One region of the Janthinobacterium sp. HH106 genome, then DNA from elsewhere that is predicted to be linked to it. Evidence: predicted binding sites of a transcription regulator. Region 1 holds the regulator's gene; each other region holds the start of a gene.
What was found. Region 1 encodes sigma-54, which starts transcription at its own class of promoters, with help from an activator protein. Its sites were predicted from a motif close to TGGCANGNAANCTGCTTT; they were not measured.

Region 1 (3,971 bases):
ATTGTCCTTGTCGACCACCAGCGCGCGCACGCCCTCGAGCACTTCGCCATGTTCGAAATTGTGGCGCACCACCGTGCGCTCCATGCGCAGGCAATCGGCCACGCCCAGGTGGGCGCCCCGCTGCAGCAACTCCAGGGTCACCGACATCATCAAGGGCGAGCGCAAGCGCATGGCCGCCAGCGCCTTCGCCGCGAATGCGCCGTCATCCTGCGCCAGCGAGGCCATGATGGCGGCCACTGAACCCGCGCTGAAGTGGCGGTCCAGCGCCGCGCGCGCCGTGGCCAGGAGGGAAGCGCCCGCCTCGGCCTGGAATGGTGCCGCCAGTGCCTTGATAGCGACCGGCAAGCCTTCGCCCGGCGTGGACTCGAACAGGGCCAGCAGCGCCCCCATCTGCGCCTCGGGCAGGTAGACATCGGCCAGGCCCGTGTAGAGGGCGTCGGCCGCGTTGATCGTCAAACCCGTCAAGCCCAGGTACAGGCCCAGCTGACCCGCCAGACGGGACAAAAAGTAACTGCCGCCCACATCGGGGAACAGGCCGATATTGACTTCCGGCATGGCCATGCGCGTGCGGCCCGTGACGATGCGCAGGCGGTTGCCGGGCCCCGCTTGCGCCACGCCCATGCCGCCGCCCATCACCACCCCATCCATGACGGCGATATACGGTTTCGGATAAAAATGGATCAAATGATTTAAAGCATATTCTTCCGTAAAGAAATCTTCCAGCAAGGCGCTGCCGCCCTGCGGCGTGGCCAGGCCCGCATCGTAAAAGAAACGGATGTCGCCACCCGCGCACAGGGCTTTTTCGCTGCTGGAGCGGATCACCACGGCGTCCACCTGCGGATCGTCGCGCCATGCCAGCAAGGCCGCGCTCAGGGCGCGCACCATCTCCAGCGACAGGGAATTCAAGGCTTTCGGACGGTCGAGCACGATGTGGCCCGTGCGGTGGCGGATGGAAATCTGGACGAGGTCGCTCATGGCAGGCAGGAAAGAAGTGAAAGTGCAAACATTCTAGCGCCTGCGCGGCGAACATTGCGTTTCGCTGGACGCAAAAAAGGGCGCAATGTGCGCCCTTAGTTGATCACAGCCGGTTGAAAGTCGCGGGCCGCTTAGGCGGGGGCGAATTCTTCTTCCGAACTGTCTGGCAGATGCTTGATCGCCTCTTTACCGTGCCCTTGCACTTTGGTTTTGTATTTCATCACTTGCCTATCGAGCTTGTCGATCAGGGTATCGATCGCGGCATACAGGTCGTGTGCCAGGCTTTCCACATAGACAGTTTTGCCACTCAGACGCAGGTTGACTTCGGCCTTTTGGCGTTTTTCTTTCTCTTTGAGGTTGTCGACGGTCAGAATCACGGCGATATCGATAACTTGATCGAAATGACGTTTCACGCGCTCCAGCTTCGTTTGTACGTATTCACGGATGGCTGGTGTCACTTCGATATGATGTCCGCTGATGGTGAGATTCATACACACTCCTAAAGATGATCGGGTTCGTGCGGTCCATCGTATCCGGCCCGCAGAGGAACCGAAAAAAACTTACAAACACTTACGCAGGCTCACTGGCGGAATTTTTAACGCTTCCCGGTATTTGGCAACAGTACGTCGCGCAATCACCATGCCTTGTTCCCCCAGCATGTCCGCAATCTTACTGTCGGATAAAGGATTTTTAGGGTCTTCTGCTCCTGTCAGTTGCACGATCAATGCCCGTATCGCCGTCGATGACGCTTCGCCCCCCGCTTCGGTGGCGACGTGGCTACCAAAGAAATATTTCAACTCGAACATGCCGTGCGGGGTCAGCATGTACTTTTGAGTTGTTACCCGCGAGATAGTACTCTCGTGTAAACCCAGTGTATCAGCTATTTCACGGAGCACAAGGGGGCGCATGGCAACAGCCCCATGCGAGAAAAAGTTCTTTTGTCTTTCTACTATCGCCTGCGCCACGCGCAGAATCGTGTCGAAGCGCTGGCGCATATTCTTGATCAGCCACTTGGCTTCCTGCAACTGTGCACCCATGGCACCCTCGCCCTTGCCCTGCTTGAGCAAGTTGGCGTACATGGCATTGACGCGCAGGCGCGGCATGACGTCGTTGTTCAGGGTCACTTGCCAGCCATTGCGCGCGCGCTTGACGACGACGTCGGGCACCACGTAATCGGACACGTCCGCAGCGAACACGGCGCCCGGATGCGGGTTGCACTGGCGAATTACCGTCTGCGCTTCACGCAAGTCTTCATCGTCGCAATCGAGGGCTTTTTTCAGCTTGTTGAAATCGCGCTGGGCAAACCAGGCCAGGTGCTTTTCCACGATGACGAGGGCCATGCGCCGCGTCACCATGGCGATGTGCGGCAAGCGCTTGATTTGCAGCGCCAGGCATTCGGACGCATTGCGCGCGCCCACGCCCGGTGGATCGAAACTTTGCAGCAGCGACAAGGCCGTGCGCATCTCGTCGGCATCGATTTCCAGCTCTTCCGGCAGGCGCGCCAGGATGTCGTCGAGCGACTCTTCCAGGTAGCCATTGTCGTCGAGCGCGTCGATGATCAGCTCGACCAGCGCGCGGTCGCGCAATTCGAGCACCGTCACGCGCATCTGCTCCATCAGGTGTTCGCGCAGGGTGCAGTGATGGGCCTCCAGTTGCGGGCGGGAATCTTCGTCGTCGGGCGCCTTGCCCCGGCTCGCCTCGCTCCAGTCGCTGTCGCCGCCATCCGCGGCGGCCGGGCCCTCGCCCGCCTCGCCGTCAAAGGTTTCCGCTTCGGCCGGCGCCGCGGGCGCCTCCTGGCCTGGCGGCTGGGGCGGCGCTTCGGCCGGCGCGGCCGTGGAGCTCAAGGCCCCGTCGGACAGCAGGCGCAGCGAACGGTCGAGCGGATCGTCGAGGCGCTCGAGCAAGGGATTGTCCGTCAGCAGTTGCTCGAGTTCCTGGTGCAATTCCAGAGTAGACAATTGCAACAGGCGTATCGATTGCTGCAACTGCGGCGTCAGTGCCAGGTGCTGCGAAGTGCGCAGCTGCAATGATTGTTTCATTGGCTTACATGCGGAAGTGTTCGCCCAGATAGACCCGGCGTACCGACTCGTTCGCGATGATGTCGTCGGGGCGTCCCGACGCCAGTACCGAGCCCTGGTTGATGATGTAGGCACGGTCGCAAATACCCAGCGTCTCGCGCACATTATGATCGGTGATCAGCACGCCGATATTGCGCTCCTTCAAGAAGCGCACGATGCGCTGGATCTCGATCACGGCGATCGGGTCGACGCCGGCGAACGGTTCGTCGAGCAGCACGAAACGGGGATCGGTGGCCAGGGCGCGGGCGATTTCCACGCGGCGGCGCTCGCCGCCCGACAGGGACAGCGCCTGGTTCTCGCGCAACTTTTCAATCTGCAAGTCGGCCAGCAGTTTATCCAGGCGTTCCTCGATCTCGGCCTTCTTCAAAGGACGGCCTTCGACGGTCTGGATTTCCAGCACGGCGCGGATATTGTCTTCCACCGTCAGCTTGCGGAACACGGACGCCTCCTGCGGCAGATACGACAGGCCCATCTGTGCGCGGCGGTGGATCGGCAGGCTGGAAATGTCCACGCCGCTGATGTCGATGCTGCCGCCATCCGACGGCACCAGGCCGACGATCATGTAGAACGAGGTGGTCTTGCCTGCGCCGTTCGGGCCCAGCAGCCCCACCACTTCGCCGCATTCGACTTGCAGCGAGACATCATGCACGACTTGCCGCTTGCCATAGGTTTTCTGCAGTCCGCGAACGATCAGGGTGCTGCCGCAACGGGTATTGTCCATTATTTCGTTCCTGGCACAGGTGTGGCAGGCGCTTTCTCCGCCGCGGGCGCCTTGGTCTTCGGCTGGATCACCATGCGCACGCTGCCGCCGTCGGAGGTGCTGGTGCCGCTGTCGGAATTTTCCATCTTGAATACTTCCTTGCGGCTGTCATACGAGATGAAGGCGCCATTGGCCACGTCGGTCACTTTCGTGCCTTC
Region 2 (3,971 bases), on a different contig from region 1:
CATGCGGCAGGTTTGCAGCGCGTGAAAACCCTTCAGGTTCAGCCGCGCGTGCAAGCTGTCGGGGCAGGCGGGATCGCGCTGCGCGATGGCCGCAAGGTCGGCCGTGATGCTGGCCAGGATGGGCGGCTGCGTGCTTGGATTGTCCTCGAACAGGGGCCGCAGCACGGCCGGGCGCATATCGCGCGCGCCCAGGCGCTGTGCCAAGATGGCGGCAGCCCGGCGGGGCTGTCGTGCGGCAGTATCAGCTTGGCGAGCTGCTGCGCCATGCCGCGCACCTGCGTCCACACGCCGGGAATGTCGTCGGACTGGCTGGCTGCGGCGGCATCGATGCGGCGCAAGGGCGGCGCAGGCGGCAGGGGGCTGGCATAGGTCAAGTAAGTCATCGTGGTGCCTGTCCAGGCAAAGGAAGGGGGAAAGTGGAGCGCATGGCAACAGGGCCGGCGCCGGCTGGCAAGTGCCCGGGCTCCCGGAAGGCAGGGCCAGGCAATTGCGGATACACGATAAGCCGCCACGAAGGACGAAGCAAATCGTAAATACTGAGCGTGCGGCTCACGATTCCTGATGCTTGGGGAGGCAGCGGCGCATGCCGCGCTGGCGCGCGGGCAGGCGGCGCCAGGGGGAGGTGCGATGAGGCGGGAGGGAGGGGGCGGAGCGTGGCCCCGCGAAATTACAGCGCGTTGAGCGGAATCTTCAGGTAGCGCACGCCATTGTCTTCCGGCTCGGGCAGCTTGCCCGCGTTGATGTTGACCTGGATGGCGGGCAGGATCAGGGTCGGCATGTCGAGGGTGGCGTCGCGGCCCGTGCGCATGGCCACGAATTGTTCTTCCGTGATGCCGTCGCGCAAATGGATGTTGCTTGCGCGCTGTTCCGCCACCGTCACTTCCCAGCGCGGCGCGCGGCCGTTGGGCGGGTAGTCGTGGCACATGAACAGCCGCGTCTGCGGCGGCAGCGCCAGCAAGCGCTGCACGGAGCGGTACAGCAGGGTAGCGGAACCGCCGGGGAAGTCGCAGCGGGCCGAGCCTACGTCCGGCATGAACAAGGTGTCGCCCACGAAAACGGCGTCGCCGATCTGGTACGCCAGGTCGGCCGGCGTGTGGCCGGGCACGTGCAGGGCGCGTACTTCCAGTTTTCCGATATGAAACACCTGGTCGGGCGCGAACAGCTGGTCGAACTGCGAGCCGTCGGCCCTGGCGCCGTCCTGGTGGTAGACGGCGGCGAAGGCCTGCTGCACCGTCTGGATGGCGGCGCCGATGGCCACGTCGCCGCCCAGCTGCTGTTGCAGGTAGGGCGCGGCGGAAAGATGATCGGCGTGCGCATGGGTTTCCAGCAGCCAACGGCACTGCAAGCCGTGTTCGCGCACGAAGGTGATCACCTTGTCGGCCGAGGCGGTTGAAGTGCGGCCCGCCTTCGGGTCGTAATCGAGCACGGAATCGATGATGGCGCAGTCCCGTCCATCCGCTTCGTAGACAACGTAGGTGACGGTGGCGGTGGTCGGGTCGAAGAAAGCTTGGATTTGTGGAGTCATCGCGGCGGCAAGGGACGGGCAAGGGAATGGCATTATATCGCCAGAGTTCGCTAAAAAAATGCTGCAAATTGACATTTGACATGCGAAAAACAGATAAGCGGGCATGCATGCCTCCGTCGCAGCCGTGCGCACGCTCGCGCTTGCAGCATGGTAACCTCATTCTTCCAAGGAGGAATTCATGAACGATATCACTGCACGCAGCGAACAGTACCGCGGTTTTACGATTTCCGTGACCCCGCAAAAAGATAACGACGATTTATGGGATTTTACCTACCGCCTGCAGCGCGACGGTGAGCCGGAAGCGCAGGCGATCACGCGCAGCCGTACCCTGGGCGGCTACGCGGCGCCCGAGACCGCTTGCACGGCGGGCCTGGAAGTGGCCAGGACGGAAGTGGATAATCTGCTGCGTCCTTGAGCCAGCGTAAATCGTTTAGCCTGAAAGTCGGCCTGACCGCGCGCCGGCGCGTGAAACACGTCGCTAGCGGTGCCGCTTCATGCTACGATTTCCAGTATTGAGTCAGTCACCAAGGAGGCACCCCATGAATAGCAGTTCTAAAATTCACTATAAAGGCTGGGAAATCGTTCCCCTGGCCGTGCCCACCACCGATGGCAAATGGTCGGCCAGCTGCGACATTGAACGCGCCACGGCGGAAGGCCTGGAGGTGTTCGAAGGCTCGACCATGCAATTCGTGCGCGACGACGAGGAGGGCGCCATTGCCGCCGCCTGCGAAGAAGCCGTGCGCCAGATCGACAACATCATCGCCAATCCGCTGGTGCGGCTGGCCTAGTCCTTGAATTTCCAGCAAACCTGCAGCCGGCGCCCGCCGGCTGTTTTTTTATGCGCGTCGCCGGTGGCAGTCTCATATGTTTCATGTTTCAATGTTTCAAATGGAATGATTGAAACATATTTGAAACATCATTGGCCTGAATCGTGACATCGCTGTTCCCTGGCGTGACAACGCGTGCAGCGCCGATGCGTGGCCATTTCCCTGGTTTTCACTGTGCCGTGGTGCATTTTCCGCGCGAGCGCATGGTGCTGGCACGGCATTTGCAATATCAATGTTCATAGCCACTCCGTGAAACATTCGGGACCGTCCGAAACCCATAAGGTGAACACATGACTCAATACTCCGCAGGTGCCGCATTCCGCAAGGCCGTCCAGGAAGAATCCCCGTTGCAAGTCGTCGGCGCCATCAACGCCAACCACGCCTTGCTGGCCAAGCGCGCCGGCTATAAGGCCATCTACCTGTCCGGCGGCGGCGTCGCGGCCGGCTCGCTGGGCTTGCCCGATCTGGGCATTTCCAGCCTGGACGACGTGCTGACCGACATCCGCCGCATCACCGACGTGTGCGATCTGCCGCTGCTGGTCGACGCCGACACGGGCTTCGGCGCCTCAGCCTTCAACGTGGCGCGCACGGTGAAATCGATGATCAAGTTCGGCGCGGCCGGCCTGCACATCGAAGACCAGGTGGGCGCCAAGCGCTGCGGTCACCGTCCGGGCAAGGAAATCGTCAGCAAGGAAGAGATGGTCGACCGCATCAAAGCGGCCGTCGATGCGCGCACGGACCCGAATTTCGTCATCATGGCGCGTACCGATGCGCTGGCCGTCGATGGCCTGGAAGCGGCACTGGAGCGCGCCGTCGCCTGCGTCGAAGCGGGCGCCGACATGATCTTCCCGGAAGCCATCACGGACCTGGACATGTACGCCACGTTCGCCAAGGCCGTCAACGTGCCGATCCTGGCCAACATCACGGAATTCGGTTCCACGCCGCTGTTCACGCTGGACGAGCTGCGCAGCGCCCACGTGGGCCTGGCCCTGTACCCGTTGTCGGCCTTCCGCGCCATGAACAAGGCGGCGGAAAACGTCTACCAGGCGCTGCGCCGCGACGGTACGCAAAAGAACGTCGTCGACACCATGCAGACGCGCATGGAACTGTATGAATCGATCAACTACCATGATTTCGAGCAAAAACTCGACGCGCTGTTCGCCGCGCAAAAGAAATAAGCAGAAATAAGCAAAAAGCAGGGACCGCATGCCGGTCCCGCAGTGACGCACCCGAGACTATTCAATCTGGAGAACACAATGACCGCACCGCAAGCCGCCACTTTCAAGCCTAAAAAATCCGTCGCCCTGTCCGGCGTCACCGCCGGCAACACGGCGCTGTGCTCGGTCGGCAAGACCGGCAACGATTTGCATTACCGCGGCTACGACATCCTGGACGTGGCCGACAGCTGCGAGTTCGAGGAAATCGCCTATTTGCTGGTGCACGGCAAGCTGCCGACCTTGGCGGAACTGAAAGGCTACAAGGCCAAGCTGAAGTCCTTGCGCGGCTTGCCGTCGGCAGTGAAAGCGGCGCTGGAAGCGCTGCCGGCCGCCGCCCACCCGATGGACGTGATGCGCACGGGCGTGTCCGTGCTCGGCTGCACCCTGCCGGAAAAGGACGAC
Region 3 (3,971 bases), on a different contig from region 1:
CTGCTGCCCGCGCTCGCCAGCACCGCCGTCCAGGCCGCTCCATTTGCCTATGTCCCCAATGAAAAATCGGGCACCGTGAGCGTGATCGACACGGCGACCGACCAGGTCGTGCGCCAGATCGCGGCCGGCAAGCGGCCGCGCGGCATCGCCGCCGACCCCAGCGGACGGCAATTGTTTGTCACGGATGCGGCCAGCAGCGCCTTGCTGCTGATCGATAACGTGACCGGCGTGCCCGTGCGCAGCGTAGCGCTGGGTAAGTCGCCCGAAGGCGTCAGCGCCTCCCGGGACGGCAGTCACGTGGCCGTGGCCGTCGAGGAAAACAATAGCGTGGCCTTGCTCGATGGCCACACTGGCGTCTTGCTTGCCGATATCAAGGTGCAGGGACGCAACCCGGAACATGCCGTGTTCAGCCCCGATGGGCGCTGGCTGCTGGTCAGTGCGGAAGAGGCCGAGCAAGTCGACGTCATTGATGTGGCGCAACGCCGCCAGGTGGCTTCCATCGCCGTGGGACTGCGTCCGCGCGGCATCGGTTTCAGTCCGGACTCGGGCCGCGCCTATGTGGCGTGCGAACTGGTCAATGCCGTCTATGTGATCGACATGGCCGCGCGCAAGGCCGTCGCAACCATTCCCGCCGGCAAGAATGCGAATGGCATCGCCGTCCATCCCGGCGGCAGGCAGGTATATGTCTCGAACGGTATCGACGGCACGGTAATGGTGATCGATACGGCCAGCAACCAGGTGACGGCCACCATTCCAGTCGGCAAGCGTCCGTGGAACATGGCCATCACGCCCGACGGCGCCAAGCTGTACGTGGCCAATGGCCGCTCGAACAGCGTTTCCGTCATCGACACGGCCAGCGCGCGCAAGCTGGCCGATATTGCCGTCGGTGAATTGCCGTGGGGCGTGGTGATTCGGTAGTGGTACAGGGCAGGTGTTCCAGTCTGGTACACCTGTTCCATTGTGCAGCGGCGATGGGGCGCTACGGCAGCAATTGAACCCGCCGATATCGCCACCAGGCCCTTGCAACAGAGGTAAAACCCGCTAAGTTGGGTAGGGGGATGGCGAGCTGGCACGGCATTTGCGGAAGACTCGGTGTACTCACCCCATCTGTACCAGGACGTTTGATTTTAATTAAGTAACTCCATTCTAATTAACCCGATAGAGGACGACATGAATCTCGCAGACATCAGCAAACTGGGCGTAGCCAATCCCTTCAAACAACGCTATGACAATTACATCGGCGGCAAATTCGTTGCACCAGTAAAAGGTGAATACTTTCCTAACATTACGCCGATCACGGGCTTGCCGTTTTGCGAAATCGCCCGTTCCACGACGGAAGACGTCGAGCTGGCGCTGGATGCCGCGCATGCCGCCAAGGAGGCCTGGGGCAAGACTTCGCCCGCCGAGCGCGCCAACATCCTGAACCGCATCGCCGACCGCATCGAACAGAACCTGAGCTTGATCGCGACGGCGGAAACGATCGATAACGGCAAGCCGATCCGCGAAACGATGAACGCGGACATTCCGCTGGCCATCGACCATTTCCGTTACTTCGCCGGTTGCATCCGCGCGCAGGAAGGTTCCGTCGCGCAAATCGATGCGGAAACCTATGCCTACCACTACCACGAGCCGCTGGGTGTCGTGGGCCAGATCATTCCGTGGAATTTCCCGATTCTGATGGCCGTGTGGAAACTGGCGCCAGCCCTGGCCGCCGGCAATTGCGTCGTCCTGAAACCGGCCGAGCAGACCCCCGCTTCCATCATGGTGTTGATCGAGCTGATCGGCGACCTGCTGCCACCGGGCGTGTTGAACATCATCAACGGTTTCGGCCTGGAAGCGGGCAAGCCGCTGGCCTCGAGCAAGCGCATCGCCAAGATCGCCTTCACGGGCGAAACGGGCACGGGCCGCCTGATCATGGGCTACGCGGCGCAAAACCTGATTCCCGTCACCCTGGAGCTGGGCGGCAAATCGCCGAACATCTTCTTTGAAGACGTGATGGATGCGGACGACGAGTATTTCGACAAGTGCCTGGAAGGCTTTGCGATGTTCGCGCTGAATCAAGGCGAGGTGTGCACCTGCCCATCGCGCGTGCTGATCCAGGAATCGATCTACGAGAAATTCATCGAACGGGCCCTGAAGCGCGTGGCCGCCATCAAGCAGGGCAATCCGCTCGATTCTTCCACCATGATCGGCGCCCAAGCGTCGCAGGAGCAGCTGGAAAAAATCCTGTCCTACCTCGACATCGGCCGCCAGGAAGGCGCCGAAGTGCTGGCTGGCGGCGAGCGCAACACGCAGGCGGGCGACCTGGAAGGCGGCTATTACGTGCGTCCGACCGTGTTCAAGGGGCACAACAAGATGCGCATCTTCCAGGAAGAAATTTTTGGACCGGTCGTGTCCGTGACCACCTTCAAGGATGAAGCTGAAGCGCTGGCGATTGCCAACGATACCTTGTACGGCTTGGGCGCCGGCTTGTGGACGCGTGACGGTTCGCGCGCCTTCCGCATGGGCCGCGCCATCCAGGCGGGCCGCGTGTGGACCAATTGCTACCACCTGTATCCGGCCCACGCCGCGTTCGGCGGCTACAAGCAATCGGGTATCGGCCGCGAAAACCACAAGATGATGCTCGACCACTACCAGCAAACGAAGAACTTGCTGGTGAGCTATAGCCCGAAAGCGCTGGGCTTCTTCTAAACCGGCAACAGGCGCCGCGCCCGTAGTCCAGGCGCGGCGCGCAGAAAGGGATGCCATGAGTGCAGCAATTGCCAGGGTGGTCGCCACCGATGCGGCGCTGGAAATGATGGACAAGTTGCGCCAGCGTCACGGCCCGCTGATGTTTTTCCAGTCGGGCGGCTGCTGCGACGGCAGTGCGCCCATGTGCTACGCGCTGGGCGAGTTCGATGTCAGCGATACCGACATTTATCTCGGCAATTTGAATGGCGCACCGTTCTACATGGGACTCGAGCAATTCGAGTACTGGGAGCATACCCAGTTGATTATCGATGTGGTCGATGGCAATGGCGGCATGTTTTCACTCGACAACGGCACGGGCAAGCGCTTTTTGACGCGCTCGCGCCTGTTCACCGATGAAGAGTGCGCCTTGTTGCATGCCCAGCCGCATGAACACCGCAAGACTTGATACACACACATACTAATAAAACAGAGGGAGATGATTGTGCAGAAAAACATCATGGGGATACTCATCGGTTTGGGCTTGGCATCGCTGGCCCAGGCGGCCGACGTGGGCAATGTCACCACCGCCATGCTCGACAGCACGGCGAAGAATCCGTCCAGCGTGCTGTCGTTCGGCATGGGCACGCAGGGCCAGCGCTATTCGCCGTTGACGCAGATCAATGACAACACCGTGGCCAAGCTGGTGCCGGCCTGGTCGTTCTCGTTTGGCGGCGAAAAACAGCGGGGCCAGGAATCGCAGCCGTTGATTCATAACGGCAAGATGTTCGTCACGGCATCGTATTCGCGCATCTTTGCCGTCGACCTGAAAACGGGCGCCAAGCTGTGGAAATATGAGCATCGCTTGCCGGACGGCATCATGCCCTGCTGCGACGTGGTCAACCGCGGCGCCGCCCTGTACGGCAACCTGGTGATCTTCGGCACGCTGGACGCCTACCTGGTGGCGCTGGACCAGAATACGGGCAAGATCGTCTGGAAGGAGAAAGTCGACGACTATGCGGCCGGTTACTCGATGACGGCGGCGCCGCTGATCGCCGAAGGTTTGCTGCTGACGGGCGTGTCGGGCGGCGAATTCGGCATCGTCGGCCGGGTCGAGGCGCGCAACCCGATGACGGGCGACCTCGTGTGGAGCCGTCCGACGGTGGAGGGCCATATGGGCCACCGCTACGACAAGGACGGCAAGGCCATCGATAACGGCGTGTCCGGTACCGTGAACAAGACCTGGCCGGGCGACCTGTGGAAAACGGGCGGCGCCTCGACGTGGATGGGCGGCACCTACGATC

Region 2: the regulator sigma-54 is predicted to act here: its motif matches at 2,563-2,580, upstream of prpB (methylisocitrate lyase).
Region 3: the regulator sigma-54 is predicted to act here: its motif matches at 1,068-1,085, upstream of adh (aldehyde dehydrogenase).

What each region holds. Positions count from the first base shown of each region.
Region 1 is NZ_LRIC01000073.1:81,413-85,383, reverse strand. It holds gene JAB8_RS27105 (enoyl-CoA hydratase/isomerase family protein) at 1-975, opposite strand, end outside; gene raiA (ribosome-associated translation inhibitor RaiA) at 1,107-1,466, opposite strand; gene JAB8_RS27095 (RNA polymerase factor sigma-54) at 1,536-3,014, opposite strand; gene lptB (LPS export ABC transporter ATP-binding protein) at 3,019-3,774, opposite strand; gene lptA (lipopolysaccharide transport periplasmic protein LptA) at 3,774-3,971, opposite strand, start outside.
Region 2 is NZ_LRIC01000026.1:28,711-32,681, forward strand. It holds gene epsC (serine O-acetyltransferase EpsC) at 1-204, opposite strand, end outside; gene JAB8_RS11960 (MBL fold metallo-hydrolase) at 668-1,525, opposite strand; gene JAB8_RS11965 (hypothetical protein) at 1,704-1,940, shown strand; gene JAB8_RS11970 (hypothetical protein) at 2,065-2,313, shown strand; gene prpB (methylisocitrate lyase) at 2,643-3,530, shown strand; gene prpC (2-methylcitrate synthase) at 3,609-3,971, shown strand, end outside.
Region 3 is NZ_LRIC01000023.1:10,108-14,078, forward strand. It holds gene JAB8_RS11125 (beta-propeller fold lactonase family protein) at 1-918, shown strand, start outside; gene adh (aldehyde dehydrogenase) at 1,171-2,691, shown strand; gene JAB8_RS11135 (DUF779 domain-containing protein) at 2,747-3,136, shown strand; gene JAB8_RS11140 (methanol/ethanol family PQQ-dependent dehydrogenase) at 3,188-3,971, shown strand, end outside.